Regions from separate parts of the Actinoplanes sp. NPDC004185 genome, predicted to be linked through region 1. Evidence: predicted binding sites of a transcription regulator. Region 1 holds the regulator's gene; the other holds the start of a gene.
What was found. The regulator HspR, encoded in region 1, represses chaperone genes until heat shock. The targets are predictions, from matches to a motif close to TTGAGTNNNNNNNACTCAA.

Region 1 (14,282 bases):
CCTGGCGTCGATACCGCTCACCGACGACGAGGCCGAGGCGCTCGCCGACGTCCTCGGCGCGTCCCTCATGCTCGGCCAGCTCGCCGGCCTGCGGCAGCAGGCCGCGGGTCTGCTCACCGAGCAGATCGCCCTGCCCGCCGGCTCGCCGTTCGTCGGCCGCCGCCTGGGTGACACCCGCACCCGCACCCGCACCGGCGCGTCCATCGTGGCCGTCCTGCGCGACCGCGAGGTGATCGCCTCCCCGGGCCCGTCCTTCGGTTTCGAGGCGAACGACGTCGTCGTGGCTGTCGGCACCCGCGAAGGTCTGGACGGCGTCACCGCCATCCTGGCCGGCGACACCGGCGACTGAGGCACTGCCGGTGCACAGCACGACGATCCTCCTGATCGAGGTCGGCGCGCTTCTCTTCGCGCTCGGCATGCTCGGCCGCATCGGCCGCCGCTTCGGACTCTCACCCATCCCGCTCTACCTGCTCGCCGGGCTGGCCTTCGGGCACGGCGGTTTCCTGCCGCTGTCGGCCAGTCAGGAGTTCATCGAGGTCGGCGCCGAGATCGGCGTCATCCTGCTGCTGGTCATGCTGGGCCTGGAGTATTCGGCGAGCGAGCTCGTCGGCAACCTGCGCTCGGCCGCGCCCGCCGGCCTGGTCGACGCAGTGCTCAACGCCCTGCCCGGGGCCGGTTTCGCGTTCCTGCTCGGCTGGGGCTGGGAGGCCGCCCTGGTGCTGGCCGGGATCACCTGGGTGTCGTCGTCCGGGGTGATCGCCAAGGTCCTCGGCGACCTCGGCCGCATCGGTAACCGCGAGACCCCGGTGATCCTGTCGGTGCTGGTCATCGAGGACCTCGCGATGGCCTTCTACCTGCCGCTGGTCACCGCCGTGCTGGCCGGGGTGGGGCTGGTCGGCGGGCTCAAGGCGCTGGCCGTCGCGGTGCTCACGGTGGTCGCGGTGCTGGTCGTCGCGATCCGGTACGGCCATGCGATCTCCAGCTTCATCTCGGTCAAGGACGCCGAGGCGCTGCTGCTCAGCGTGCTCGGGCTGACGCTGTTCGTCGCCGGGGTGGCCGCCGAGCTGAAGGTGTCCGCTGCTGTGGGCGCCTTCCTGGTGGGAATCGCGCTCTCGGGTCCGGTCGCTCACCACGCGACGCAGATCTTGTCGCCGTTGCGCGACCTGTTCGCGGCGGTCTTCTTCGTGTTCTTCGGGCTCTCCACCGATCCGGCCGCGATGCCGCCGGTGCTGCTGCCCGCGCTCGGCCTGGCCGTACTGACCATGCTGACCAAGGTGCTGACCGGCGTGATCGCCGCCCGCTGGGCCGGCATCGCCCTGCCCGGTCAGGTACGCGCCGGGCTGGCCCTGATGCCGCGCGGTGAGTTCTCGATCGTCATCGCCGGGCTGGCCGTGGCGTCCGGCGTCGAACCCGAGCTGGCGCCGCTGGCGACCGCGTATGTGCTCATCACTGTGGTGACCGGGCCGATGCTGGCCCGCCTGTCGGACTACGCCTGGTTCAAGGCACTGATCCGGAAAAGGATGGCTGTGCGTCGGCCGGTGGAAGTCGTTCCCGCTGCTGAATGACCTTTTCCGCGCTCAGCGAGCACTAAGCTACTGACCAGTATCCGAAAGTGATCTCTGACGACTTCCGCAGAACACTCACCTCGCGCTAACGTGTCGCCGCGACAACAACGTGTTATCGGGTGACCAGCGACTCGCCGGATGCAGGGGAATGCCTTCCCAGCGGGTCAGCACGGCCCTCTGCCGGGGAGGACGGCGGCATGAGTGAGCTAAACGAGGCGGCGTCGTGACCGTGCGTGAGTCGGCGTTCTTCGGGTTCGTGAACCCGGTCGATCCGCGGCCGGAAGAACTGCAGGCCTGGGCCTACCACCCCGAGGCCGTGCCGCTGGACGCCATGCCGTCCGACTGGGATTTGCTCATCGCCGGTGACGTACTCGCGCCGACCCTGTTCGAGCTGGCGATGGACCGGCAGTGCCCGGCCCGGCGCTTCGCGCTCCACTGCATGTACATCTACGCGGCCGACGGTGTCCGGCCCAACGCGACGTCGCAGCGCAAGCGCCGCCTGAAGAAATACGTGGAGCGCGCGGAAGAGGTCGGCGACGAGCCGATGGCGATGTGGGCCCACAACTGCCGGGTGCTGATGACCCGCCCCGAGCTGTTCGAGTACGAGGACTGGATCGAGGGTGGCCTGGTGCGCCACCCCCGACGTCTCGCCGCCTTCGGCCGCCGCTAGGACTGTTATCGCTCGCCGGAGCGACGCGGGCGCCACACCACCAGGGCGGTCGACGGCCGTTCCTGCCGCACCAGGTCGCGCCCCGGGTACGGCCCGACCGACTCCAGCTGCGCGATCCGCTGGTACGCCTCGCCGAGCTGCTGTTCCAGCTCGACGACCCGTTCCTGCAACTCACCCACGAGCTGCTCGAGCCCGATGATCCGCTTGATGCCGGCCAGGTTGACGCCCTCTTCCTGGCTCAGCTTCTGCACCTCACGCAGCAGCGCGACGTCACGCTCGCTGTAGCGGCGACCCCCGCCACCGGCCCGGCCGGGCTGCACCAGGCCGAGCCGGTCGTACTGACGCAGCGTCTGCGGGTGCATCCCGGCCAGCCGCGCCGCGACGGAGATGATCAGGACCTTCGCGTCGGAGGCCTGCTCCCACGAGACGCTGATCTCTTCATACATGTGCCACCTCCTGACAAGGGTCCTGACCTAGCCGCGGCGCAGCCGGGCCTCGATGCGCTCCCGCTCGGCGTTGGGCGTGAGCTTGGCGAACTGCTCCAGCGCGTCCCGGGCCTCGGTGGGCACCGCGGCCGGGGACGGGACCTGCACCTCGACGGTGACCAGCAGATCGCCGGCCTGGCCGTCGCGGCGCTGCACACCCTTGCCGCGCGCCCGCAGCGTGCGACCGCTCGGCGTGCCGGGCGGCACCCGCAGTGTCACCGGGGTGTCCAGCGTGGGGACGCGCAGATCGGTGCCGAGCACCGCCTCCGCGAACGTGATCGGCACGGTCAGCGTGATGTCGTCGCCGGTGCGCCCGAAGATCTCGTCCGGCCTGACCTTGACCTGCACGTACAGGTCGCCGGCCGGGCCGCCCTTGTCGCCCGGCTCGCCACGGCCGGAGAGCCGGATGCGCTGGCCGTCGGCCACCCCGGCGGGGAAACGGACGTTGATGGTGCGGTTCTTGGTGACGCCGCCGGTGCCCCGGCACTCGGGGCACTTCTCGTCGACGATGCTGCCCGCACCCTGGCACTCACGGCACGGCTCGGAGAAGCTGAACGACCCCTGGTTGCGGGAGATCAGCCCGGAGCCGTGACACTGCGGACAGGTGCGCGGCACGGTGCCGGGCTTGGCGCCGTTGCCGTGGCAGGTGTCGCAGACACCCGGCGACCGCAACGTCAGCGGCAGGGTCGTGCCCTTGACCGCGTGCGCGAAGTCGAGCGTGACCTCGGCCTCGACGTCCCGGCCACGCTGGGGTCCCCGGCGTGCGCCCGCTCCCGCCCCGCCGGCGCCACCGCCGGAGAAGATGGAGCTGAAGATGTCGGAGAAGCCCGCGCCGCCGAACCGGCGGTCACCGGACCCACCGCCCTGACCGGCCCCGCTGAACCCGCCACCGAACAGGTCGGACGGGTCGAACTGGGAACCGCCCGGCCGGGCCCCGCGACGGAATGCGCCCGAGCCGAACAGGGAGCGCATCTCGTCGTACTCGCGGCGCTTCTTGTCGTCCGAGAGCACGTCGTACGCCTCGGACGCGGCCTTGAACCGGTCCTCGGCGTCCTTGTTGCCGGGGTTGTGGTCCGGGTGGTTCTCCCGGGCCAGCTTGCGGTACGCCTTCTTGATCTCGTCGGCGGAGGCGGACTTGCCCACCCCGAGAACGGCGTAGAAGTCCTTCTCCAGCCAGTCCTTCGAACTCATCGAGCCCACCTCCTCCACCGGATCGTCGTCATACGGGCCGAAGTCCCGCCCACCGTGCGGTGGGCGGGACAGGTGCTCGTCACTCGGGGTCGGCGACCGCGACCAGGGCGGGCCGCAGCAGCCGCTCGCCCAGGGTGTAACCGCGGCGCATCACCTCGACGCAGGTCGGCTCCGTGACGTCGGCCGACGTCAGGTGCGCGACGGCCTCGTGCCGGGTCGGGTCGAAGGGGTCGCCCTTCTCGCCGAAGGCCACGAGCCCGAGCTTGCCGACCGACGTGCCGAGCGCCTCGGCCACGGTGGCGAACGGACCGTTCAGGTCACCGTGCTCGCGGGCCCGGTCGATGTCGTCCAGCACCGGCAGCAGCGCGGTGAGCACCGAGCCGGTGGTCTGCTCGGCCGCCACGCTGCGGTCACGGTCGACGCGCTTGCGGTAGTTGGCGTACTCAGCCGTCACTCGCTGCAGGTCCCGGGTGCGCTCCTCGAGCTCGGTGCGCAACGCCTCCAGCTCGGCGCCGAGGGCGGGCGTGTCGACTACCACGCCCTCCTCCGGCTCCTCGGCAGCGCGGTGCGCGCCTCCCGTGGACTCCTCCTCGGCCTGCTTGGCCACCTTGGTGTCCTTACCTTTCACGTCGATCTTGCGCCGGTCCCGGATGACGACGCGCTCGGTTGCCTCACCGTCGTTCTCGTCGTCGGACCGGCTCACTTCTTGTCGTCCTCGACGATCTCGGCGTCCACGACGTCGTCAGCGCCGGCGTTCGGGCCCGCACTCGCGCCCGCCGCACCGGCACCCGCGCCGCCCGGGGCATCCTGCGTGCCGTCGGGGCCGGGAGCGCCCTGCGTGCCGTCCTGGTTCTGCTGCGCGTACAGCAGCGAACCCGCCTGCTGGGAGACCGAGGCCAGCTTCTCGTGCGCGGTCTTGATCTTCTCGATGTCGCTGCCGCCCAGCGCGCCGCGCAGGTCACCCAGCGCCTCGCTGATCTGGTTGCGCGAGTCCTCGGGCAGCTTGTCGCCGCTCTCGGCCAGGAACTTCTCGGTCTGCCACTGCAGCTGCTCGGCCAGGTTGCGCGTCTCCGCGTCCTCCTTGCGCTGCTTGTCCTCGTCGGCGTGGTCCTGGGCGTCGCGCATCATGCGCTCGATGTCGTCCTTCGGCAGCGCGGAGCCGCCGGTGATCGTCATCTTCTGCTCCTTGCCGGTGCCCATGTCCTTGGCGGCCACGTGCACGATGCCGTTCGCGTCGATGTCGAAGGTGACCTCGATCTGCGGCACGTTGCGGGGCGCCGGCGGCAGGCCGGTCAGCTCGAAGGTGCCGAGCTTCTTGTTGTACGCCGCGATCTCGCGCTCGCCCTGGAAGACCTGGATCAGCACGGACGGCTGGTTGTCGTCGGCCGTGGTGAAGACCTCGGAGCGCTTGGTCGGGATGGTGGTGTTGCGCTCGATGAGCTTGGTGAAGATGCCGCCCTTGGTCTCGATGCCCAGCGACAGCGGGGTCACGTCGAGCAGCAGGACGTCCTTGACCTCACCCTTGAGCACACCGGCCTGCAGGGCGGCGCCGACGGCGACGACCTCGTCCGGGTTGACGCCCTTGTTGGGGTCACGGCCGGTCATCGACTTGACCAGGTCGGACACCGCGGGCATGCGGGTGGAGCCGCCGACCAGGATGACGTGGTCGACGTCCTGGATCTTGATGCCGGCGTCCTTGATGGCCTGCTCGAACGGGCCCTTGCAGCGGTCCAGCAGGTCCTGGGTCATGCGCTGGAACTCCGACCGGCTCAGGGTCGTGTCCAGGTGCAGCGGGCCGGCCGGGCCGGCGGTGATGTACGGCAGGTTGATGCTGGTGGTCGAGGCGGCCGAGAGCTCGATCTTCGCCTTCTCGGCGGCCTCACGCAGACGCTGCAGGGCCATCTTGTCGGTCGACAGGTCGATGCCGTGCTCGCCACGGAAGGTCTTGACCAGGTGGTCGATGACGCGCTGGTCCCAGTCGTCGCCGCCGAGGTGGTTGTCACCGGAGGTCGACTTGACCTCGATGACGCCCTCGCCCAGCTCGAGCAGGGAGACGTCGAAGGTGCCGCCGCCGAGGTCGAAGACCAGGACGGTCTGCTCCTTGGAACCCTTGTCCAGGCCGTACGCCAGCGCGGCCGCGGTGGGCTCGTTGACGATGCGCAGGACGTTGAAGCCGGCGATCTCGCCGGCCTCCTTGGTGGCCTGGCGCTGCGCGTCGTTGAAGTAGGCCGGGACGGTGATGACCGCGTCCGTGACCGACTCGCCGAGGTACGCCTCGGAGTCGCGCTTGAGCTTCATGAGCACCCGCGCCGAGATCTCCTGCGGGGTGTACTTCTTGCCGTCGATGTCGACGGACCAGTTGGTGCCGACCTCCCGCTTGACCGAACGGATCGTCCGGTCGGGGTTGGTCACCGCCTGACGCTTGGCGACCTCGCCGACGAGCACCTCGCCGTTGCGCGCGAAGGCGACGATGGACGGCGTCGTCCGGGAGCCTTCCGCGTTCGCGACGACGGTGGGCTCACCGCCCTCGAGAACGCTGACGCAGGAGTTCGTGGTGCCGAGGTCGATGCCGACCGCTCGTGCCATGTTTGCTTCCTCGCTTCTTGCCAGTCTGGATTGCAAGTCTTCGGGCTCAAGTTGAGTGGACCGGACTCAATGATGCCACGGCGATCCACATCCGCAAGCCAGAGTTGAGTCAAGGCGGCGCAAGTCACTGTCAGCAGGTACCTGTCCGGTCACGGCGACGGGGTACCTGTTGTGGGGAATGCATAGATCAGGCACGCTTTACCCGTGACGACGCACGGTGACGCGGTCGGTCCGTCGGCCACTCCCGCCGTAGCCGACCCACCCCCCACAAAAGCCCAGACCAATGGCGCGCCAGCAGCGGCGGGCGCTAGCAAACCCGACAAATCATCCGGTACGGTCGCAGACGCGACAACCGCAGGTCCGTCCGCCCAGGCCGACGAGGCCGACAGCGGCGCGCAGCCGGAGCCTGCCGCCACCACGCCACCGAAGCCGGAATGGCCGCCCACCACGGCCGCGACCACGGGAAACGTCGTGACGACGAAGTCAAAGCAGCCGGCCGGGGAGCAGCTCCCCGACGAGCCGACCACACCAGCCGCCACCGCAGCTCCCGGTACGCCGGAGAGCGCTCCCGCAGCGACCGCGCCCAGGACAGGGAAGGCCGTCGCGCCCCCGTCGGGGGACGAGTTGAAGTCCGCTGACGCGGTGGAAGCGGATTCCGGCGCGCCCGGACCGAAGTCGTCCGCATCCGGCCCGTCGGCCGAGCCGCAGTCCACAGCTGACACGAAGCCCGCGGCGGCCACCGAGCCCGAGCCGGCGGCGGCCACCGAGCCGCTCCCCGGCGCAAAGCCCGCCGACGACGAGCCGGCCTCGGCCGCGAAGCCCGGCGCCAAAGACGAACGCAACCAGGCCGACGAACCCGACCTGAGCAACGGACCGACCCTGGCCGCGAAATCCGGCGCCGGCGACGAGCCGACGGCCGCCGTGAAGCCAGACGCCGACGACGAGCCGACGGCCGTGGAGCCGGACGCCGGCGACGAGCCGACCCTGGTCGCGGAGCCCGCGGCCGACACCGAGGCGCTGCCGACGTCGCCCCCGGCCGACGATGAGCCGACCATCGCCACCCGGCCGGCCGGCGCCGAAGAGCCCACCCTGATCGACCCGCCCGCCGAGGACGAGCCGACCCTGATCGACGAGGCCGGCACCGACAAAGCCCCGCCGGCCGACAAGGCGGGCAAGGACAAGCTCGCCACGGTCACCGAGCCGGTTCGGGCCGGCGGCGCGGTCAAGGACGACGTGCCGATCTCGCGCTCCCGGCCCAAGGACCTCGCCGCGGTGCTCGCGCCGGTGCCGCCCGTCGAGCCGCCGCCCGCCGTCGGGGATCTTGCCGTCGCCCTCTCCAAGCTGCGCGCGGTGATCGGCGGGACGACGTACCCCCTGGTCATGCCCTCGGCCGAGGAGGCCAAGCGGATCGGCGCCGCGCTGGTCGCCCAGCTCGACGACTACCTGCTGCCGCGCCTCGCGCGGCTCGACGCGCCGCTGCTGGTCGTCGTCGGCGGTTCCACCGGCGCCGGCAAGTCCACCCTGGTCAACAGCCTGGTCCGGGCACCTGTCACCAAGGCCGGCGTGCTGCGCCCGACGACCCGTTCGCCAGTGCTGGTCAGCCATCCGTCCGATTCGCCGTGGTTCCGCAACGGCGATCTGCTGCCGGGGCTGACGCGTACCGCGGAGAGCTCGACGGATCCGCAGACTCTGCAGCTGGTCTCCGCGACCGCGCTCGGTCCCGGGCTGGCCTTCCTGGACGCGCCGGACATCGACTCGGTGGTCGACCGCAACCGGCAGCTCGCCGCCCAGCTGCTGGCCGCCGCTGACTTGTGGCTCTTCGTCACGACGGCGGCTCGCTACGCTGACGCCGTACCGTGGGAGCTGCTGACCACCGCGCGGCTGCGCGGCACCGTGATCGCCCTGGTCCTGGACCGCGTGCCGGCCGAGGCGGCCGGCGAGATCTCCGCGCACCTGGCCGAGATGCTCACCGCCCGTGACATGGGCGCCGCGCCGATCTTCGTGCTGCCGGAGTCCACGCTGGAGGGCAGCGGCCTGCTGCCCGAGGACGTCACCCGGCCGCTGCACGACTGGTTCGCGCAGCTCGCGGCCGACGCCAACGCGCGGGCGGCCGTGGTCAAGCAGACGCTCGACGGCGCGCTGGCCGCGCTGGGCCCGGCGGTGGCCGGGCTGGCCGAGGCCGCCGACGAGCAGGCGACCGCCGCCAAGGCCCTGGACGAGCGGGTCACCACGGCTTACCGCACGGCCCGCCGGACCATGGAGGACGGCCTGCAGGACGGCCGGCTGCTGCGCGGCGAGGTGCTGGCCCGCTGGCAGGAGTTCGTCGGCACCGGCGAGCTGCTGCGCACCCTGGAGTCGCGGGTCGGCCAGCTCCGCGACAAGATCGTCGCGGCGGTCACCGGCCGCCCGGCGCCCGGGCGCAACCTGCAGGCGGCACTGGAGTCCCAGCTCGCCGTGCTGCTGCGCGGGGTCGCTTCGGACGCGGCCGAGCAGGCGTACGCGGCGTGGCAGGCGCACCCGGCCGGAGTCGCCCTGCTGGAGCCGGGCCTGCAGAAACCCTCGCCCGACCTGCCGCAACGCGCGGAGCGGGTGATCCGCGACTGGCAGCAGTTCGTGCTCGACCTGGTCCGCAGCGAGGCCGGCGACAAGCGGGTCGTGGCCCGCGGCGCGGCGTACGCGGTCAACGGCATCGGCCTGACCGTGATGATCGCGGTGTTCACCTCGACCGCCTTCATCCCGACCGGCGCCGAGCTCGCCGTCGGCGCGGGCACCACCGTCGCGGCGCAGAAGGTGCTGGAGGCGATCTTCGGGGACCAGGCGATCCGGACTTTGGCCACCCGGGCCCGCAAGGAACTCATCAAGCGGGTTAACGTGCTGCTCGACGCGGAAGCGGCCCGGTTCACGGATCGCACCGCCGCGGTGGGTCTCGAGTTGCAACCGGGCGTCACGCTGCGGCAGGCCGCGGCCGATGTGGAGCGGACCAGGGAGGAAGTCGCGTTGACCGGGTCGCCGTCATGAGCCTCGTGGAGCGGGTCAAGCACGCGCTGACCGGCGATGACCGGGTGGACGCCGAGCAGCTCGTCGCCCGGCTCGACGCCCTGCAGCGGTTCCTGCGCGTCACCGACCCGTACCTGCCCGACAACGACCTGGTCGCCGCGCACACGCTGGTCGAGCGGGCCGGCAGCCGGCTGGCCCTGTCCCAGGACCACACCGTGGTGGCGCTGGCCGGCAGCACCGGCAGCGGCAAGTCCAGCCTGTTCAACGCCCTGGCCCGGCTCAAGCTCTCGCCGGTGGGCGTCCGCCGCCCGACGACCGGTGTCGCCCACGCCTGCGTGTGGGGCCCGCTCGAGCCGGCCAACAGGCTGCTCGACTGGGTCGGCGTGCTGCCCCGGCAGCGGTTCATCCGGGAGAGCGCCCTCGACGGCGACGACGAGGCCGCTCTGCGCGGGCTCGTGCTGCTCGACCTGCCCGACTTCGACTCCGTCGAGCGCGGCCACCGGCTCGAGGTGGACCGGCTGCTCGGCCTGGTCGACCAGGTGGTCTGGGTGGTCGACCCGCAGAAGTACGGCGACCGCGTCCTGCACAACGCCTACCTGCGCCAGTTCAAGCAGCACAGCGACATCACCATCGTGGTGCTGAACCAGGCGGACCGGCTCTCCCCGTCGGACACCGAGATCGTCGTCACCGACCTCAAGCGGCTGCTCGACGAGGACGGGCTCACCGGCGTACCTGTGCTGGCGACCTCGGCCAAGCAGCCCGGCATGCTGACCGAGCTGCGTGAGGCGCTGGAGAAGACCGTCGCCGAGAGGCAGGCCGCGCTGCGCCGGCTCGCCGGTGACCTGGACGTGGTGGCCGAGCAGCTGGCCACGACGATCGGCCCGCCGGCTGCCGAGGACGAGGTGGACCGGGCGACCGTACGCCAACTCAGCGACGCCCTCGCCGCGTCCGCCGGCGTCCCCGCCGTGGCCGCCGCCACCGCGAGCGCTTACCGCCACCGGGCGATCGCCAGCACCGGCTGGCCGCTGGTGCGCGGCGCCCGCAAGCTGCGCCCGGACCCGCTCAAGCGCCTGCACCTGTCCACCGACAAGCCGGACGCCGCGGACACCGCGGTCGAGGCGGCTCCGGTGTCCCGGACGTCCCTGCCGGAGGCGGACGCGGCCCAGAAGTCGGCGGTCGGCCTGTCCGTCCGCGCCGTCGCGGCCCGGGCCGCCGCGCCGATCCCGCCGGTGTGGGCACCGGCGCTGAGCACGGCTTCCCGGTCCCGGCTCGGCGACCTGCCCGACGCGCTGGACCGGGCGGTGGCCAGAACCGACCTAGGGATGAGCCGCAAGCCGATCTGGTGGACCGTGGTCGGCCTGCTGCAATGGCTGTTCACCATCGCGGCGGTGGTCGGCCTCGGCTGGCTCATCGCCGGGTACGCCGTCCGCGTCCTCGGCCTGCCCGCTTTCGACAACCCGAAGGTCGGCGAAGTGCCGCTGCCGACGTTGCTGCTGCTCGGCGGCCTCCTGCTCGGTGCCCTGCTGGCCGTGGCGATCCGGCCGATCGTCAACCTGGGCGCCAGACGCGCCGGCCGGCGCGCCGAGCAACGCCTGCGGGGGTCGGTCACCGAGGTGGCCCGCGAATACGTCGTCGCGCCGGTCCGCGAGGTGCTGAACGGGTACGCACAGGCACGTGAAGCCCTGACGGTCGTCCGTTCGGAATAGGTCCAGCGAGCTCCCGGACGGGTAGGCTCGGCGGCATGGCGGCACCCCAGACTCCATACGACGCGGTCCTGCACGCGGCCCGCGACGTGGCGAAGCTCGACTGCGCCCTGGACGCCGAGATGCTGGGCACCGCACTCCTGGGCAGCGTGTACGCCGTGGCGGTCACCGACCGCGCCGCGGCGGTCCGGGAGTTCGTCGGCCAGTTCCTCGGCGCCACCACCCGGCGGCGCACCGCGTCGGCGACGACGATCCGCGAGGTCTTCGCGGCCCTCGTGCCGGACGCGGAGGGAGCGGCCGCCGTGCGCCCCGGCGCTCAGGCCCCGGCGTGGACGGCACAGCTCGGCAAGGTGCGCCCGACCGGCTGCTACGCGTACGGCGACGTGTACGGCGACCAGACGTCCTATCTGGTCACCTTCGCCTACGACGACGCCGAGCTCGGTGGCCCGGAGCACGCGGTCGTCGCCCTGGTCGACCACAACATCGGCATCACCAAGGACGTCTTCGTCGGCGGCCCGGCCGAACGCATCCTGGGCCAGGTCCGCGAGATGTGCGCGGGCGACGAGCTGACCTGGTTCCGCGAGGAGGACCCGGGCCGGCTGCGCGGTGAGGTCGGCAAGCACCTGGAGATCACCGACGGGCTCAGCGACCTGCCGGCGGACGGCAACCTGGCCACCGACCGCGCCCTGGCCACGGCCCGCCTGGCCCTGCTGCCGGCCGCGACCGTCCCGCCCCTGGCGGAGCCGCCGGAGCTGAGCGCACCGGATCGCGAGCGCCTGCTCCGCGACTTCCTGTCCTCACCGGAGGCGGCCCGTTTCGCCCTCGGCGACGTGTCGGCCGACGACGAGCTAGCCTCCCTGCACTTCTGCCTGAGCCTGCTGCTGGACCACGCGGCCAGCCTCCCGGAGCCGGACCCGCTGCGCTGGAGCCCGGCGGTGGCCGGCCTGTTCCTGCTCGACTGGGTGCACCGGCGCGCAGTCCTGGACATGGACGACGCGGCGATGCTCCCCCGGGTGACTCGGGCCTGGTCGGCGTACGCCACCCGCAAACGCGGCCTCCCGGCGGCAGCGGCGGAGCAGACCGACACGGTCGTCGAGGAAATGATCCCGGAGTTCGCCCGCCTGTACGCCACAGGCGAGAAGCGCAGCCCGGCAACGGCGGCGGTGGCCCAGCTGATCTCGGAAGGCGTCGACCCGAACGACGCGGAAGCCATCGACGCCTGGATCGAAACCAACCGCCACCGCCTCACCGACGACTCCTGACCGGGACCCCCGCGAAAATGTCGGACCCCGTCGATAGCTTGTCTCCCGAGAACGCCTCAGCCGTAGCCTGAGCCCCATGGCCTCATCCGACGAACAGGGAGCAGCGATGACAGCAGCGTTGTCCGGAACCGCCCTGCCTGACGTCTATGGCTATACGACGGCGGATCTGCACGCGCTGCCCGACGACGGGCGCCGCTGGGAGCTGATCGACGGGGGCCTCATCGTGTCGCCGTCCGCGACGATCGACCACAACGCGATTGCACGCTGGATCGCCCAGAATCTCGAAGACTCCGCTCCCGAAGGTTTCGTCGTGGGCACGGACCAGTCGGCCACGATAGACGATCACAACGAGCCGAGACCGGACGTGATCGTCGCGCCGGCTGACTACCTGCAGCAGTCGCCGTTCCCCATCGAAGGGGCGCAACTCGTGGTCGAGGTCGTCTCACCCACGTCGGTGCTGCGGGACACCGAGACCAAGCGTGCGCTCTATGCCCGGGCCGGTGTGCCCGCCTACTGGATCATCGTCCCGGACGCTGACAAGCCGACGATCTCCCTGGCCGAGCTGGTCCTGGACGAGCAGGCCGGACAGTATGCCTTCGCTACTCACTACACGACCGAGGTCTTCGAGACCCGTACGCCGTGGCCGGTCCGCGTCGACCTGCCGCAGCTGATCGCTCGCCGGGCTCGCATGATGCGGATCGACCCGCAGTAGCCGCTGTTCGACCCGCCTCGCCCGGCGAACCTCCACGTCGCCGGGTGAGGGCGGGCCTTTCACCAGCCGTTCTGCTGGTGGTCCTGGTTTTCCTGCTGCTGCTCCAGGTGGTGACGGCCCATCCGGGAGGTGCGGTGGTGCGCGCCCGTGCGGTCGTCGACGCGGTGCATGCGTTCGGAGCGGTGGGAGCCGCGGTAGGCGCGGGTCGCGGTGGTCGTCTGGGTGCCGCCTTCGGCACGGTCGGCGGCTGACGGCTGGTAGCGGTGACTGTTGTGGGTGCGGTCCGCGTTGCGGGCGGGCCGGACGTTCTGCGGGCGTTCGGTCACTTCTGACCTCCGGCGGGAGTCGGATCCGGCGGCGTCGGCCGTCCGGCGGCTGATGGAACGGATGAGCTGTTCGTGCCGGGCCGGCGAGTGCTCGTCGTGGTCCTTCGCGCGGCGGGTGCGCTCGTGGCGGTCGGAGGCCCGGCCGTCCTTGTCACGGTGAGCAGCCGCCCGGTCCTCAACGCGCCCACGCCGTACTTCGATGTGGACGGTGATCCGGCGATCGGCGGACCTGCGCCGGTCACCCTCGTCACAACCCCGGCCGGAGTCATCCTGGTCGTCCGTCCGATCGGCGTCGTCCTGACCAGGCCCTTGGTCGGAGTCGTCCTGGTCGTCCACCCGATCGGCATCGTCGTGATCAGGCCCTCGGTCGGAGTCGTCCTGGTCGCCGACCTGATCTGAGTCGCCCGGGTCGTGCGACCGGTCCGGGTCGTGCGACCGGTCCGGGTCGTGCGGCCGGTCCGGGTCGTGCGACCGGTCCGGGTCGTGCGGCCGGTCCGGGTCGTCCGGCTGACCCGCGTGATCGTGGTGGTGCGGCCGGTCCGGGCGCTGGTGGTGCGCAGGCCGCCACGAGCAGTCCGTCCGGTCCCAGCACCAGGGCGGCCGAACCGGCTTCTGCGGCGGATCCGGCGTCTCACCACCGGAATCACCGTCGTCGTACCCGTTCCCGGGAGAGTCCCCCGGCTGCTGCGGCTTGACCGGAACCGGCGGCAAAGACGGCAGAGCCGGCCGCACAGGCGGACGTACCGGAGCCGGCTTCCCGGGCAACGACCCGCCACCGGACGAGC
Region 2 (14,282 bases), on a different contig from region 1:
TTGCCGGGGGCAACAATGGATGCATGTCTATGGACAGCGAAGATCTGGTGACCTGCCCCGCCCGCATCACCCTGGACGCGGCACAGCTTGCCTTCTTCGGCGAGCTCCCGGTGCCGGCGCCGAGCGTGCAGTCCGAGCTGGGCTGTGAGCTCGAACGCGGCCATACGGGTTCGCACGCCGCCCTCGGCCAGCAGGTCGAGGAGACTATGTGGTGGGTGCAGTGGACGCTGAGCGCGTCCGAGATCAACCCGTACACCTGGTGTCCGGCGCACCACGACCTGGCCGTGGAGAGCCGCGACGACATGGACTGCACCCTGTTCGTGGGGCATCCCGGTGCGCATTCGTCCCCCAAGCTGGGCTGGCGAAGCGATGAGGCGGCCTGAAACGGTTCAGTCCGGCCGATCACGAACGGACCGACAGCCGGGGAGGCGTCGTACGGGCAGGATCGGCCGTCTTTAGGGGCACCTTCGGCGGATTCTGAACCAGGCCCCGCTCCACCGAGTACTCACATGGGAGCGATCCCAGATGGAGGCCCGGGGACGTCCACCTGATCCACGGGCACGAGGAACTGCCATGAATGAGGTCTCGTGGGGCGTAAACCGAGGTCCATCCGTTCGAAGATCATCCTGGTGCTGCTGGTGCCCGTGGCGGCGTTGACCGCGCTGTGGATCGTGGATGTCAACGCGTCGTTTGCCGACGCGGCGGCGCTGCGGAACACCAACTACACCCAGGACAACGTCAGCTTGCCGTGCGACAAGATGGTGGCGGCGCTGCAGGCCGAGCGCAGCATGTCCGTCGAGGTCCTGGCGGTACCCGGCGGGGACGTCGCCGGGCTCCGCGCGCAACGGGCGGCGACCGACGCGGCGGTCGCCGAGTTCCGCGACCTTTCCCGGCGCTTCCGGGGCAGCGACATCTCGGCCGGCATCACCAGGGCCCGGATCGCGGACATGCTCGCGGCCCGCGACTCCCTGGTCCTGCTGCGCACCCAGGTCGACGCCGGGAGCATCACCCGGGCCGTGGCCGTGAGCGGGTACAACGGCATCATCAGCTACGCCTTCAGCGTCTCCACCGCGGCTGCCGTCTCCAGCGATCCCCTGGTGGAACGGGTCATGCGTACCTCGGTGGCCATGCGCCGGACCGGCGAGCTGCTCCATCAGGAGGACGCCCTGCTGACCGGCGTGACCGCGGCGGGCCGTTTCGACGCCGGGGAACACCGCCAGCTGACCGAGATCGTCGGGGCGTTGCGCTTCCAGATCCCGGTCGCCGGCTCCACGCTGCCGGCGCCGGACCAGGCCGCCTTCAAGAGCATGCTCAGCGGCCCCAACTTCGTGGCGTTGCGGGCGGCCGAGGACCGCATCCTCGGGGACGAGGGTTTCGGCGGACCGGTGTCGACCACGCGGGCCGAGTGGAAGGCGACCTTCATCCCGGCGGTCCGTCAGCTGTACGACTTCCTGGCCACCGGCTACGGCAAGGCCGCGGAATTCGCCGACGCGGAACGCGACCGGATCCTGTTCCGGTTCGGCCTTTCCGGCATGCTGGGCCTGATCGCGATCTTGGCGTCGTTGCTCCTGTCGGTCCGCATCGGCGGCTCCGTCGTACGCCGGCTGTCGGTCCTGCGCACAGCGGCGAACGAGCTGGCCCATCGGAGACTGCCCGAGATGGTCATGCGGGTGCGGGCCGGGGAGCAGATCGACGTCGACGGCGACCCGCTGCGCCTGTCCCTGGGCGACGACGAGATCGCCGACGTCGGAGCCGCGCTGAGCGAGGTGCAGCAGAGCGCGATCGACTCCGCGGCCGGCGAGGCCGCGCTGCGCTACGACATGAACAAGGCGCTGGTCAACATCGCCCGCCGCAACCAGACGCTGGTCGATCGGCAGCTCCAGGCCCTCGCCCAGGCGCCGGCCGGGGACGCCGCCGGCGAACGGGCGACGGCCCGGGTCGAGCAGCTGGCCGTCCAGCTGCGCCGGCACGCCGAACACCTCGTGATTCTCGCGGGCTCCGCGCGCAGCCGGCGCGGGTTCGGCCCTGAGCCGCTGGCCCGGGTCGTCACCCGGGCGGCGGGCGAGGTGGAACACGCGGAACGGATCGAGATCGGCCCGCTGGCGGACGCGGAAGTGCCGGAGCCGGCCGTGACCGACCTCGGGCATCTGCTGGCCGAGCTGCTGGAGAACGGTACGACGTTCTCCCCGCCGGACACCCCGGTGCGAGTGTCGGCCCAACGGGTCCCGGACGGCGTCACGATCGAGATCGGGGACCAGGGCCTGGGGATGTCCCGGTCGGTCCTGGACGAGACCAATCGCCGGCTGGCCGAGCCGCAGGAGTTCGACCCGGCCAAGAGCGCGCGGCTCGGTCTCTTCGTCGTCGGGTTCCTGGCCGCCCAGTGGGGGATCGGGGTGGTCCTCCGGCCCTCGCCGCACCGCGGCGTCATCGCGACGGTGACGCTCCCGCGCGAGATGGCCGTCCCGGTGGCCGCGCCGGTCGCCACGCCGGCCGGGAGCGCCCGTCGCTCCAATGCGGCCAAGCTGGTGGGCATGGTCGCGCAGGGCCGCCGGGGAACGGCCGAGCCGGGCGCGGCGCCCCGGCACGCCGCGGAGGACGCGCAAGGCCGTTGACCCCGGTCCGGTGGGCGGACACGCGCGCCGCGGCAGCGCAGCGGCCGGTCACTGGCTGAGGCCGGCGCGATGGGCGAGGATGGCGGCCTGGACGCGGTTGGTGAGTTCGAGTTTGGTGAGGATCCGGCTGATGTGGGTCTTGACGGTGGCTTCGCTGAGGAGGAGCCGGCGGGCGATGCCGGCGTTGGTCAGCCCACCGGCAAGAGCCTGCAGGACTTCGAGTTCCTTGTGGGTGAGTGCGCGCAGCCGCTGTTGAGCTTCGGCCTGGGCCGGCTCGGTGGTGCCGGTGCCGGGTTCGCTGTCACGGGCGAAGGTCTCGAGCAGGCGCCGGGTGATGCGGGGGGAGATCATGGCGTCGCCGGCGTGGGCGGCTCGCACCGCGGCGATCATCTCCTCGCCGGTGGCGTCCTTGAGCAGAAAGCCGACGGCGCCGTTACGCAGGGCGGTGCGGACGTATTCGTCGAGGTCGAACGTGGTCAGGACGACGACCTTCGGCGGGCGGGGCAGCCGGCCGAGTGTCGTGGTGGCGCTGAGCCCGTCGGTGCGGGGCATGCGGATGTCGACCAGCGCCACGTCCGGGTGGTGCCGGCGGGCCTGGTCGACGGCGCCGGTGCCGTCGGCGGCCTCGGCGACGACGCTGATGTCGTCGGCGGCCTGCAGGATGGTGCGCAGCATGGCCCGGACCATCCACTCGTCGTCGACGACGAGAACCCGGATCATCGGAGGTCCGGCGGGGGGACGGGCATGGTGGCGGTGAGTTCGTAGCCGCCCTCGCGGGTGGGACCGGCGGTCAGGTGGCCTCCGACGAGGTGGACACGTTCCCGCAGCCCGACCAGCCCGTGCCCACCGGGTGGCAGGGCCGGCGCCACGGCTTGAGCGGGTGGCCCGTTGTGGACGGTCACGCGCAGGGCGCCGGGCTCGTACCGGATGTGGATCCGGGTGTCAGCGGTGCCGGCATGTCTGTGCACGTTGGTGAGCGCCTCCTGGACCACCCGGTAGCCGGCCTGGTCGACCATGGACGGTAAAGAGCGGGGTCGGCCGTCCCATGCGACGGTGACGGGAGTGCCGGTGGCCCGGGACTGTTCGGCCAGGCGGGGCACGTCGGCCAGGGTCGGCTGGGGCGCCAGCGGGGCGGCGGATTCGCCGGTGCGCAGCACTCCCACCAGGTCGCGGAGCTCGGCGAGGGCGTCCCGGCCGATCGAGCGGATCCGGCGGGCGAGCACGGGGCGTTCGGCGTCGGCGGCCACCTCCAGTGCGGTGGCGTGCAGCACCATCAGGCTGACCCGGTGGGCGACCACGTCGTGCATGTCGTAGGCGATCCGGGTGCGTTCCTCGGCGCGGACCTGCTCGGCCAGCAGCCGGCGTTCACGCTCGGCCCGGTCGGCCCGCTCACGCAGGCCGGCCACCAGGTCGCGCCGGGCAGCCGCCCACAGTCCGAGCAGGGTGGGGGCCAGGCACACGGCGATGCTGAGCGGGATGATCGAGTCGAGTCCCTGCCGCCGGAACGGCACCGCGACCACGACGATCACGACGGCGGTGGCGGCCGCGACGATACGCCGCGACCGTTGGTGGACACCCAGGCTGTACTGGCCGGTGATCACGGCGGGGTAGGCCGCAGCGACCACCCACGCCACCGTGGCGGCAGCAACCAGCAGGAGAGGCCGGTGGCGCCGGGAGAGGGTCGCGGCGCCGACCAGCACGCCGAGGCCGATGGTGACCGGAGGCGGCGGATGCCACGGCAGGTACGGCGAGCCGCCGAACAGAGTGGAGTCCATCGCCGGTCCCGCGGTGCTGACCGCGCACACCGCGGCGAGCAGGACGTCGACGGCTCGGTCGCGCCGCGGCCAGGACCGGCCGAGCCACGCCGACCGGGCCGCTGCTGCGGTACTCATGAGCCCGAGTCTAGGCAGCCGGCCGGTCGGTGGAGTCGTCCGAAAGAGGTAGGCCGGCGCCGGTGGCAGCCATCCTTCGACGGACCCGGCGACGACTTTTCCCGGACGCGGCGGTGCACGGCTGGTTCCTAGCGTGGTGCCGACCGCTGCCCGTACGAGTCAGGGAGTCAGCCATGCCGACTGCAGCGCAACCGGACCGCTCGCGCCTCACTCGGGCGCTGCTGGCTGCCTACAGCGGTTACGCGGTGGTGGCAGTGATCCTGCTGCCGCTGACCGCCGGTGACGGGTTGCTGGTCAACGCGGCCGTCGTCGTCTCGGCGCTGGGCGGGGCGGCCAGCCTGACGCTGGCCCTGCGTTTCGGCCGCCCGCCCACCCGACGGCAGGTCATCGCGCTGCACACCGCGCTGGTGCCGATCCAGTTCGTCCTGAGCATCCCGTCCAGCATCGTGCTGCTCGGCATGATCATCTCGGCCGCCGTCGCGATCGCGATGAAGCCGGTGTTCCCGCGACTCGGACCGGCACCGCGCAGGTTCTTCCTCACCCTGCACGTCGGCGTCTCGGTGGCGTGGCTCGGCCTGTCTCTGTCGATGACCGCGTTGAGCCTGATCGGGCTGTCCGCCGACGATCCGGCGCTGCGGCACCACGCCTACCGGGTCATGCACATCTTCGACCTCGGACTGGTGATCCCGATCGTGCTGCTGTCCCTGCTCAGCGGCCTGGTGGTGGCTCTGTTCACGAAATGGGGGCTGACCCGCCACTGGTGGGTGCTGACCAAATTCGTCATCGCCCTGAGCATCCCGCTGGCGGCCGGCTTCGCCCAGGAACGCTGGATCACCGACCTGATCGAGCGCACCGCCGCCGACCCGGCCGCCCGGACGGGGGGCCCGGGTATGCGGCTGGTCGTCTGCATGATCGTCTACGTCGTGCTGCTGGCCGGCGCCACCACGCTGTCGGTGTACAAATCGGGTGGCATGACCCCCTGGGCCAAGCGCAAGCGCGCCGGTGCGGCGGGGCAGTGAGACCAGTGCCGGTCGATGCGCGGCCCCGTTGTCAGGCCGGGGTGGCCGGCTCCGCGCCCTCGATCATCGGCTGCAGCAATGTCGACATGGTGGCCGCCGCGCGTTCGGAGTCGCCGTCGACGATTGCTTCGACCAGGTCGGCGTGCAGCTGGGCCAGGACGTCCGTCTCCCCGGCCACGTCGTGCAGCTGCACCTCCTCGAACACGCCGAGCAGTCCTTCGTAGACCTCCTGCATCAGCGCGTTGTGGGTGGCCCCGACCACCGCGCGGTGCAGGGCGGAGTCGGCGCGCACCCGCTGGTGCGCATCGCCATCGGCCCAGGCGTGTTGCCGCTCGTGCAGGAGCGTGACCAGGCGCTGGGTGTCGGCCTCGGTGCGGCGGACCGCGGCGATCCGGGCGGCCGCGGCGTCGAGGGCCAGCCGCAGCTCCAGACTGTCCCGGCGGGAGGTGGCCGCGACCCGGCGGGACACCGACGAGCGCAGGTCGGACGTCGACACCACGAAGGTGCCGCGGCCCTGCTCGCGCCGCAGGATGCCGGCCTGCACCAGGGAGCCGATCGCCTCGCGGACCGTGTTGCGCCCGGCGCCGCTCCACTCGACCAGCTCGGATTCGGTCGGGATCTTGCTGCCCAGCGGCCAGGTGCCGTCGGTGACCTGGGACCGGAAGAGGTCGGTCACGCGGGTGCTGAGGGCGGCGCGATCAAAACTCGGTCGGGACACGGGGTGCAGCCTAATCGGCGGGCGCGGGAACCGGCCGGCACGCGGCCCAGCCGGCGCCGAGGGTGATCAGCAGGGTGGCCGCCAGCAGCACGTACGTCGAGTCCCAGCCGTCGCTGAGCTGGTTGATCGCGCCGAGGCTCAGCGGGCCGACGCAGCCGATGCCGTAGCCGACGCCCTGGACCAGGCCGGACAGCCGGGAGGCGCTCTGCGGGTCGGCCGCGCGGGCGCCGATCAGGGTCAGGCAGAGCGGGAAGGTGCTCACGCCGAAGCCGAAGGCGGTCGCCCAGACGAACGCGCCGGCCGCCGGCGCCACCAGCATGCCCCCGTAGCCGAGACCCATCAGCGCGACGCACACCACGACGATCGGATAGCTGTTGCGCAGGCGCTTGGTCAGCGGCGGCACCACGAAGGCCGCGATCAGGCCGAGCCCGGCGAACCAGGACAGCAGCAGCGCACTCGCCGTCGCGCTCAGCCCGGCGTCCTGCAGCATCGCCGGGAACCAGGTCACCAGCGTGTAGACGTGGAGCGTGGTCATCGCCATCAGACCGATCAGGCCCAGCACGAGCGGGGTGCGCCAGGAGACACGCGCCGGCGCGGGGACCGCGGCCGGGGCCGGCTCGGTCCGGGTACGCGACCGGGGAACCGCGACGAACCACAGCACCGCCGCCACGGCGGTCACCGCGGCCCAGGCGCCGGCTGCCGTACGCCAGCCGTACGCGTGGGCCAGCGGCAGCGCGAGCAGCGGCGCGGCGAGCTGGCCGACCTGCAGCAGCACCATGTACATGGTGCTGACGCCGTGCAGCCGCTCCGGGAAGTGCTGCTTCACGATCGGGATCAGGATGACGTTGGACGCGCCGACCCCGGCGAAGGCGATGACGGTGGCGACGATCATGACGGCTGGGGACCACGCGACGGCACGCAGCAGGATGCCGAGGGTGGTGGCGGTGACGGCGAGCGCGGCGGTGCGTTCCAGGCCGAGCCGGCGGGCCAGCGGCGGGGCGGCGAACGCGGCCACCGCGAAGCAGGCGGTCACGATCGTGCCGATGGCCCCGGCGACCAGCGGCCCGAAGTGCAGATCCGCGGCGGCGTCCCCGGTCAGCACGCTGAATCCGGTCACGGCCGTGCGCAGGTTGAGGGCGGTCAGGGCGACGGCGAGCAGGATGCCCCGGGCCAGCCGGGCCGGGGCGTGCGTGGTGGTGGTGGACACCGGACCAGTGGAACATGGGATTATGGGATGAATCCAGTACGGAGTGATGTTCGCCTGCAGTGAACAGCGGAAGATCGGGAACGGCCCCGAGGTTGAGCGCAACATACTCAACTTCTCGGAGGTACCGAGTGACCAGCAAGCGACTCCCCGTGTTGTTCCTTGACGACATCGTCCTGCTCCCCGGCATGGTCGTCCCGATCGAGCTGGACGAGGCCGCGCAGGCCGCTGTCGACGCGGCCCGCACCTCGGCCGGCTCCGAACTGCTCATCGCCCCGCGCCTCGAGGACCGCTACGCGACCCACGGCGTCGTGGCGAGCCTCCAGCAGGTCGGCAAGTCCCGCGCCGGGTCGCCCGCCGCTGTCCTGCGTACGGGCGTACGCGCCAAGATCGGCGGCGGGGTGACCGGCCCCGGCGCGGCCCTGTGGGTCGAGGTCGAACCGGTCACCGCCGGCGCGACCACCGAGCACGCCCGTGAGCTCGCCGCCGAGTACAAGCAGCTGGTCGTCACGGTGTTGCAGCGCCGTGAGGCATGGCAGGTCATCGATTCGGTCAGTGCCATCGACGACCCCGGCGACCTGGCCGACACCGCCGGCTGGGCGCCGTACCTGTCCAACGACCGCAAGCGCGAGCTGCTGGAGACCGCCGATGTGGAGGCCCGGCTGCGGTTGCTGATCGAGTGGACCGGCGACTTCCTGGCCGAGTCCGAGGTCAGCGACAAGATCGACAGCGACGTCCGTGAGTCGGTCGAGAAGCGCAACCGCGAGTACCTGCTGCGGGAGCAGCTCAAGGCCATCCGCAAGGAGCTGGGCGAGGGTGAGGCCGACGGCAGCGACGACTACCGCGCCCGGGTCGAGTCGGCCGAGCTGCCGGAGAACGTCCGCGAGGCGGCGCTGCGCGAGGTCGGCAAGCTGGAGCGCGGCGGCGAGCAGAATCCGGAGGCGGGATGGATCCGGACCTGGCTCGACACCGTCCTGGAGCTGCCCTGGAACGTCCGCACCGAGGACGCCGTGGACCTCGACGCTGCCCGGGCCGTCCTCGACGCCGACCACCACGGGCTGGACGAGGTCAAGGAACGCATCGTGGAATACCTCGGTGTCCGGGCCCGCCGCGAGTCCCGGGGCCTGTCGGTCGTCGGCGGCCGCGGCTCCGGCGCGGTGATCCTGCTGGCCGGGCCGCCCGGGGTCGGCAAGACGTCGCTGGGTGAGTCGGTCGCGCGGACGCTCGGCCGTAAGTTCGTCCGGGTCGCCCTCGGCGGTGTCCGCGACGAGGCCGAGATCCGCGGCCACCGGCGTACCTATGTCGGGGCGCTGCCCGGCCGCATCGTGCGGGCCGTCCGGGAAGCCGGCTCGATGAACCCGGTCGTGCTGCTCGACGAGGTCGACAAGGTCGGCAGCGACTACCGCGGCGACCCCGCCGCGGCGCTGCTGGAGGTGCTGGACCCGGCGCAGAACCACACCTTCCGCGACCACTACCTCGACCTGGACCTGGACCTGTCCGACGTGCTGTTCATCGCGACCGCGAACGTGCTGGAGACGATCCCGCAGGCGTTGTTCGACCGGATGGAGCTCATCTCGATCGACGGCTACACCGAGAGCGACAAGGTCGCCATCGCCCGCGACTTCCTGGTGCCCCGGCAGTTGGAGCGCGCCGCACTGTCGCCCGGCGAGGTGACGGTCACCGAGGACGCTCTGCGGGAGATCGCGGCCAACTACACCCGGGAGGCCGGCGTACGGTCGTTCGAGCGCCTGCTGGCCAAGACGTTCCGCAAGGCCGCCCTCAAGGACCTGCCCGTCACCATCGGTCCCGCCGACCTCAAGGACCTGATCGGGCGGCCCCGGTTCCTGCCGGAGTCCTCCGAGCGGACCGCGGTCCCCGGCGTGGCCACCGGCCTGGCCGTCACCGGAATGGGTGGCGACGTGCTCTACATCGAGGCGTCGCTGCTGCCCGGCGACAAGGGCGGGCTGTCGGTCACCGGCCAGCTCGGCGACGTGATGAAGGAGTCGGCGCAGATCGCCCTCTCCTACGTGCGGGCGCACGCCGAGGAGTTCGGCATCTCCCCGGAGCAGCTGGACCACCCGATCCACCTGCACGTGCCCGCCGGCGCGGTGCCCAAGGACGGGCCGTCCGCCGGTGTCACCATGACGACCGCGCTGGTCTCGCTGCTGCTCGGCCGCAACGTGCGCGCCGAGGTCGGCATGACCGGCGAGGTGTCGCTGACCGGCCGGGTCCTGCCCATCGGCGGCGTGAAGCAGAAGCTGCTCGCCGCGCAGCGGGCCGGCCTGACCGAGGTGTACCTGCCGCAGCGCAACGAGCCCGACCTCGACGAGGTGCCGGCCGACGTGCTGAAGGCGCTGACCGTACACATCGTCTCCGACGTCCGGGAGATCCTCGGCTCGGCGCTGGAGCCCGTGTCCACCGGCATGGTCGCGGCGGCCTGAGGGTAGTTGCCGTACACAGGAGGCAGCCCGGGCGAACAGCCCGGGCGGCTCCCGCGTCCACCGATCGGGGAGAAGCCATGCCGGAGCTGCCGGAAGTCGAATCGGCGCGGGCGGTCATCGAGCGCGCCGGCCTGCGCCGCGAGATCGTCGGCGTGGACGACTCCGACACGTACGTGTGCCGTCCGCACCTGCCGGGCCAGATCCGCGACGCGCTGGTCGGGCGGACCCTGACCGCGGCGCACCGCCGGGGCAAGAGCATGTGGTGCGATGCCGGCGACGACGGCCCGGAGCTCGGCATCCACCTGGGCATGTCCGGCAAGATCGTGATCGCCGACCCGGACGGCTCCGAGATCGACGGCGGTGACTACTGGGAGGGCCGCCGCCGGCTCGGCGACTACCGGTGGGGCCGCTTCTCGCTGACGTTCGCCGACGGTGGCCGGCTGATGCTGGTCGACCCCCGCCGGCTCGGCCGCGTACGCCTGGACCCGCCGATCGCCTCGCTGGGGCCGGACGCGGCCACGATGACCCCGGCCGAGTTCCGCACGGCGCTCGCGTCCGGCACCGCGCCGGTCAAGGCGCGCCTGCTCGACCAGGAGGCGATCGCCGGGATCGGGAACCTGCTGGCCGATCAGATCCTGTGGTCGGCGCGCGTCAACCCGGGGCGCCGGGTCGACAAGCTCACCGCCGACGACGTCGACCGCCTGCTGCGGGCCACGCGCCGGGCGGTCCGCTCGGCGATCAAGGACGGCGGGGTGCACACCCTGGGGATCATCCCGTTCCGCGTACCGGGAGGTCATTGCCCCCGCGACGGCGCGCCCATGGTCAAGAGCACCGTCGGCGGGCGTACGAGCTGGTGGTGCAGCCGGGAGCAGGCCTGAACCGGCGGGTCAGCGTTTGAGGGCGACTGCGCCGTACATGTAGACGTCCTTGTCACTGACGTGCTTGTCCTCCTCGGCGGGGTGCCAGTGGTGCACCGGCACCACCCCGGGCTCGACGAGCTCGAACCCGGCGAAGAGCGCTTCCACCCCGGCGCGGTTGCGGGCCACCACCGGCACACCGTTCTGGTTGTAGGTCCGCACGGTGCCCGGACCGCCGTCCGGGTCGTTCTCGACGGTCACGCTGGAGATCGCCAGGGCGCTGCCGGGGGCCAGCGGCTGCGTCAAGCGGGTGATGATGTCGCGGGCCTGCTCGTCGTCGGTGATGTGCTGCAGCACGGCGATCAACGTGAGCGCGACCGGTCTGGTCAGGTCGAAGGCGGCGACGTCCGGTGAGCTGAGGATGTCGTCGGGCCGGCGCAGGTCCGCGTCCAGGTAGGCGACCCGGCCGGTGCCCACCGGAGTGAGCAGCGCCCGGGCGTGCGCGAGCACGAGGGGGTCGTTGTCCACGTACACGACCGACGCGTCCGAGGCGATGCCCTGCACGGTCTCGTGCAGGTTGGGCTGAGTGGGCAGACCGGTCCCCACGTCCAGGAACTGGCGAATACCCTGGGTCGCCAGGTAGGTCCCCACCTTGCCCATGAACCGGCGGTTGGCCCTCATCGAGATGGCCAGGTTCGGCGTGTGCTTCAGCATCTCGCCGGCCGCCGCCCGGTCGGCCTCGAAGTTGTCCTTGCCGCCGAGCAGGTAGTCGTAGATCCGGGCCGAGTGCGGTCGGTCCGGCTGCAGGTCGATCGACGACATTCTGGCTCCCAGGAAACGGTCGGAAGGCTCCAACTTGACACACCGGACGGGCGTCCGCCACCCCCGGCACTCCGGCCTTCCGCCCTGTCGCCGGGGTGATCTCGCACTCCTTCTCCCGTCCGCCGCGTGATGACGACTCGCGCGGGGTAGGTAGGCAGGGTGACGGAGAACAATGTGGGGCTGCGCTCCGAACGCGGCCCGGTCCTGCTCGCGGTGATGCTCTCCACCGGGCTCATCGCCATCGACTCGACGATCATCGCCACCGCGGTGCCGTCGATCGTCGACGACATCGGCGGCTTCACCGAGTTCCCCTGGCTCTTCTCCGTCTATCTGCTGGCCCAGGCCGTGTCGGTGCCGATCTACGGCAAGCTCAACGACCTGTTCGGCCGCAAGCCGGTGATCCTCTGGGGGATCGGGTTGTTCCTGGTCAGCTCGATCCTGTGCGGCGTGGCCTGGAGCATTCTGCCGCTGATCGTCTTCCGGGTGCTCCAGGGCCTCGGCGCCGGGGCGATCATGCCGACCACCATCACGATCATCGGCGACCTCTACTCGGTCCGCGAGCGGGCCAAGGTCCAGGGGTACGTGGCCAGTGTCTGGGGCATCGCGTCGGTGGTCGGGCCCACCCTGGGTGGGGTGTTCTCCGAGTGGGTGTCGTGGCGTTGGATCTTCTTCGTCAACATCCCCATCTGCCTGCTGGCCGGGGCCGCGATCTGGCGCCGTTTCCACGAGCGGGTCGAGCGGAAGCGCCCGGCCGTCGACTACCGCGGCGCCGGCCTCCTCGCCGCCGGTCTCACTCTGCTGATCCTGGGCGTGCTCGAGGGCGGTCAGGCCTGGTCCTGGGCCTCACCGGTCAGCATCGCGATCCTCGGCCTCGGCGTGGCCCTGCTGGTCACGTTCGGCTTCGTCGAGCGCTCCGCGCCCGACCCGGTGCTCCCGCTGTGGATCTTCCGCCGCCGGCTGCTGGTCAGCAGCGGCTTCCTGTCGGTCGGCGTCGGGGCGATCCTGCTCGGCCTCAGCTCCTACATTCCCGTGTACGCCCAGGAAGCCCTCGGGGCCGGCCCGCTGGTCGCCGGTCTCGCCCTGGGCGCCCTCACCATCGGCTGGCCCATCTCGGCCAGCCAGGCCGGCAAGGTGTACCTGCGCATCGGCTTCCGCGGCTGCGCCCTGATCGGCTCGACGCTGGTCGTCGGCGGGGTCGCGCTGTTGCTGCTGCTCGACCGGCAGTCCTCGGTCGTCGAGGTCGGCGCCTACTGCCTGGTCATCGGCCTGGGCATGGGTCTGACCGCGGCGCCCACGCTGATCGCCGCGCAGTCCAGCGTCGGCTGGACCGAGCGCGGCGTGGTGACCGCGAACAACATCTTCCTCCGCTCACTGGGCAGCGCCCTGGGCGTAGCGGTCTTCGGCGCGATGGCCAACGCGGTGGTCGGCCGCGGCGCCGTCGACCCGGCCCGGCTGACCGACGCCGTGCACCGCATCTTCATCGCCATGCTGCTGGTGTCCGTGGTCATGGTGGTGCTGGCCGGCCTGATCCCCCGCTCGGCGGACAAGGTGACCGAGGAACCGGCCACCGCGTCACCCGCTCCGGCCCGATAGCGCGATTCAGCGGTTCGCCACCGCGCTGGACGGTGGCTGGACGCGCTCGAAACGCACCCGGTTGAGCCAACCCGGGAGGTCGCTGAGCACGTACAGCTCGCCGTGCACGTCGGTGCCGAACGCGGTCGGCTGGGTCGGGAAGCGCCCGATCGTGGCGGACTCGTAGCCGCCCCCGGGCTGGGGACGCACGGCGAACGCGAGGGTCGAGCAGTAGTCGCTCGCGATGTAGGTGCCCCGGGCCTCGGGGGTCCGGGACCCTCGGTACACCACGCCGCCGGTCACCGAGCAGCTCTCCGTCATGAAGTGCTCGTACTCGAAGACCGGGTCGGTGTACTTCCCGCCGGGCGTGCACTGCTGCGGATCGAAGACCGGGGTGCCCTCCCGGCAGGACCAGCCGAGGTTCGCGCCCCGCTGCGACGGGCGGATGTGGTCGACCTCCTCGACCAGGCCCTGGCCGACGTCGCCGATCCACAGCGAGTTGTCGGCCGGGTCGATGGAGAACCGCCACGGGTTGCGCAGCCCGTAGACCCAGATCTCCGGCCGCGCGCCCGCCGTACGGACGAACGGGTTGTCGAACGGCACACAGTAGGGCTTCGCCCCGCAGGCGCGGTTCACGTCGATCCGTACGATCTTGCCGAGCAGAGTGCCGAGGTCCTGGCCGGCCTTGAACGGGTCGTTCGCGTGCCCGCCGTCGCCGAGCGACCAGTAGAGGTAGCCGTCGCGGCCGAACGCCACCTGCCCGCCGTTGTGGTTGCCGTACTCGGAGTGCTCCTGGGTGAGCAACACCTGGAGTCGCTCCGGGGCGCTGAGGGGCACCCGGGCCAGGGTCAGCGTGCCGGCCGGCAGGCTCGTGTAGGCGACGTAGAGGATCCCGGTCCGCGCGAAGTTCGGCGCCGGCGTGATGCCGAGCAGGCCGCGCTCGTTGTCCGACGTGTCGATCCGGGCGGTCAGGTCGAGCACCGGCTCGGCTGCCAGGCCCGTGTCGGGGTGGTAGGCGCGGACGGTGCCGTCCTTCTCGGCGATCAGCATCCGGCCGTCGGGCAGCCCGGTGATCGCGATCGGGCGCCGCAGGCCGGAAGCCACCTGTTCGGACACCACGGTCAGCTCGGCGAGGGGCGCCACCC

Region 2: lon (endopeptidase La) is a predicted target of HspR. The motif match lies at 7,541-7,559, and genes of this name have one in related genera.

The regions. Positions count from the first base shown of each region.
Region 1 covers NZ_JBSGFR010000004.1:174,256-188,537, reverse strand. The annotation lists gene ACWEOZ_RS06105 (cation:proton antiporter regulatory subunit) at 1-349, shown strand, start outside; gene ACWEOZ_RS06100 (cation:proton antiporter) at 360-1,565, shown strand; gene ACWEOZ_RS06095 (hypothetical protein) at 1,789-2,235, shown strand; gene ACWEOZ_RS06090 (heat shock protein transcriptional repressor HspR) at 2,241-2,681, opposite strand; gene dnaJ (molecular chaperone DnaJ) at 2,709-3,911, opposite strand; gene grpE (nucleotide exchange factor GrpE) at 3,991-4,614, opposite strand; gene dnaK (molecular chaperone DnaK) at 4,611-6,497, opposite strand; gene ACWEOZ_RS06070 (ABC transporter) at 7,770-9,515, shown strand; gene ACWEOZ_RS06065 (GTPase family protein) at 9,512-11,200, shown strand; gene ACWEOZ_RS06060 (hypothetical protein) at 11,236-12,459, shown strand; gene ACWEOZ_RS06055 (Uma2 family endonuclease) at 12,566-13,171, shown strand; gene ACWEOZ_RS06050 (hypothetical protein) at 13,231-14,282, opposite strand, start outside.
Region 2 covers NZ_JBSGFR010000029.1:77,231-91,512, reverse strand. The annotation lists gene ACWEOZ_RS27790 (hypothetical protein) at 30-383, shown strand; gene ACWEOZ_RS27785 (nitrate- and nitrite sensing domain-containing protein) at 588-2,612, shown strand; gene ACWEOZ_RS27780 (response regulator) at 2,661-3,332, opposite strand; gene ACWEOZ_RS27775 (sensor histidine kinase) at 3,329-4,504, opposite strand; gene ACWEOZ_RS27770 (hypothetical protein) at 4,678-5,523, shown strand; gene ACWEOZ_RS27765 (FadR/GntR family transcriptional regulator) at 5,555-6,241, opposite strand; gene ACWEOZ_RS27760 (MFS transporter) at 6,252-7,448, opposite strand; gene lon (endopeptidase La) at 7,634-9,886, shown strand; gene ACWEOZ_RS27750 (Fpg/Nei family DNA glycosylase) at 9,964-10,764, shown strand; gene ACWEOZ_RS27745 (SAM-dependent methyltransferase) at 10,774-11,565, opposite strand; gene ACWEOZ_RS27740 (MFS transporter) at 11,725-13,158, shown strand; gene ACWEOZ_RS27735 (PQQ-dependent sugar dehydrogenase) at 13,165-14,282, opposite strand, start outside.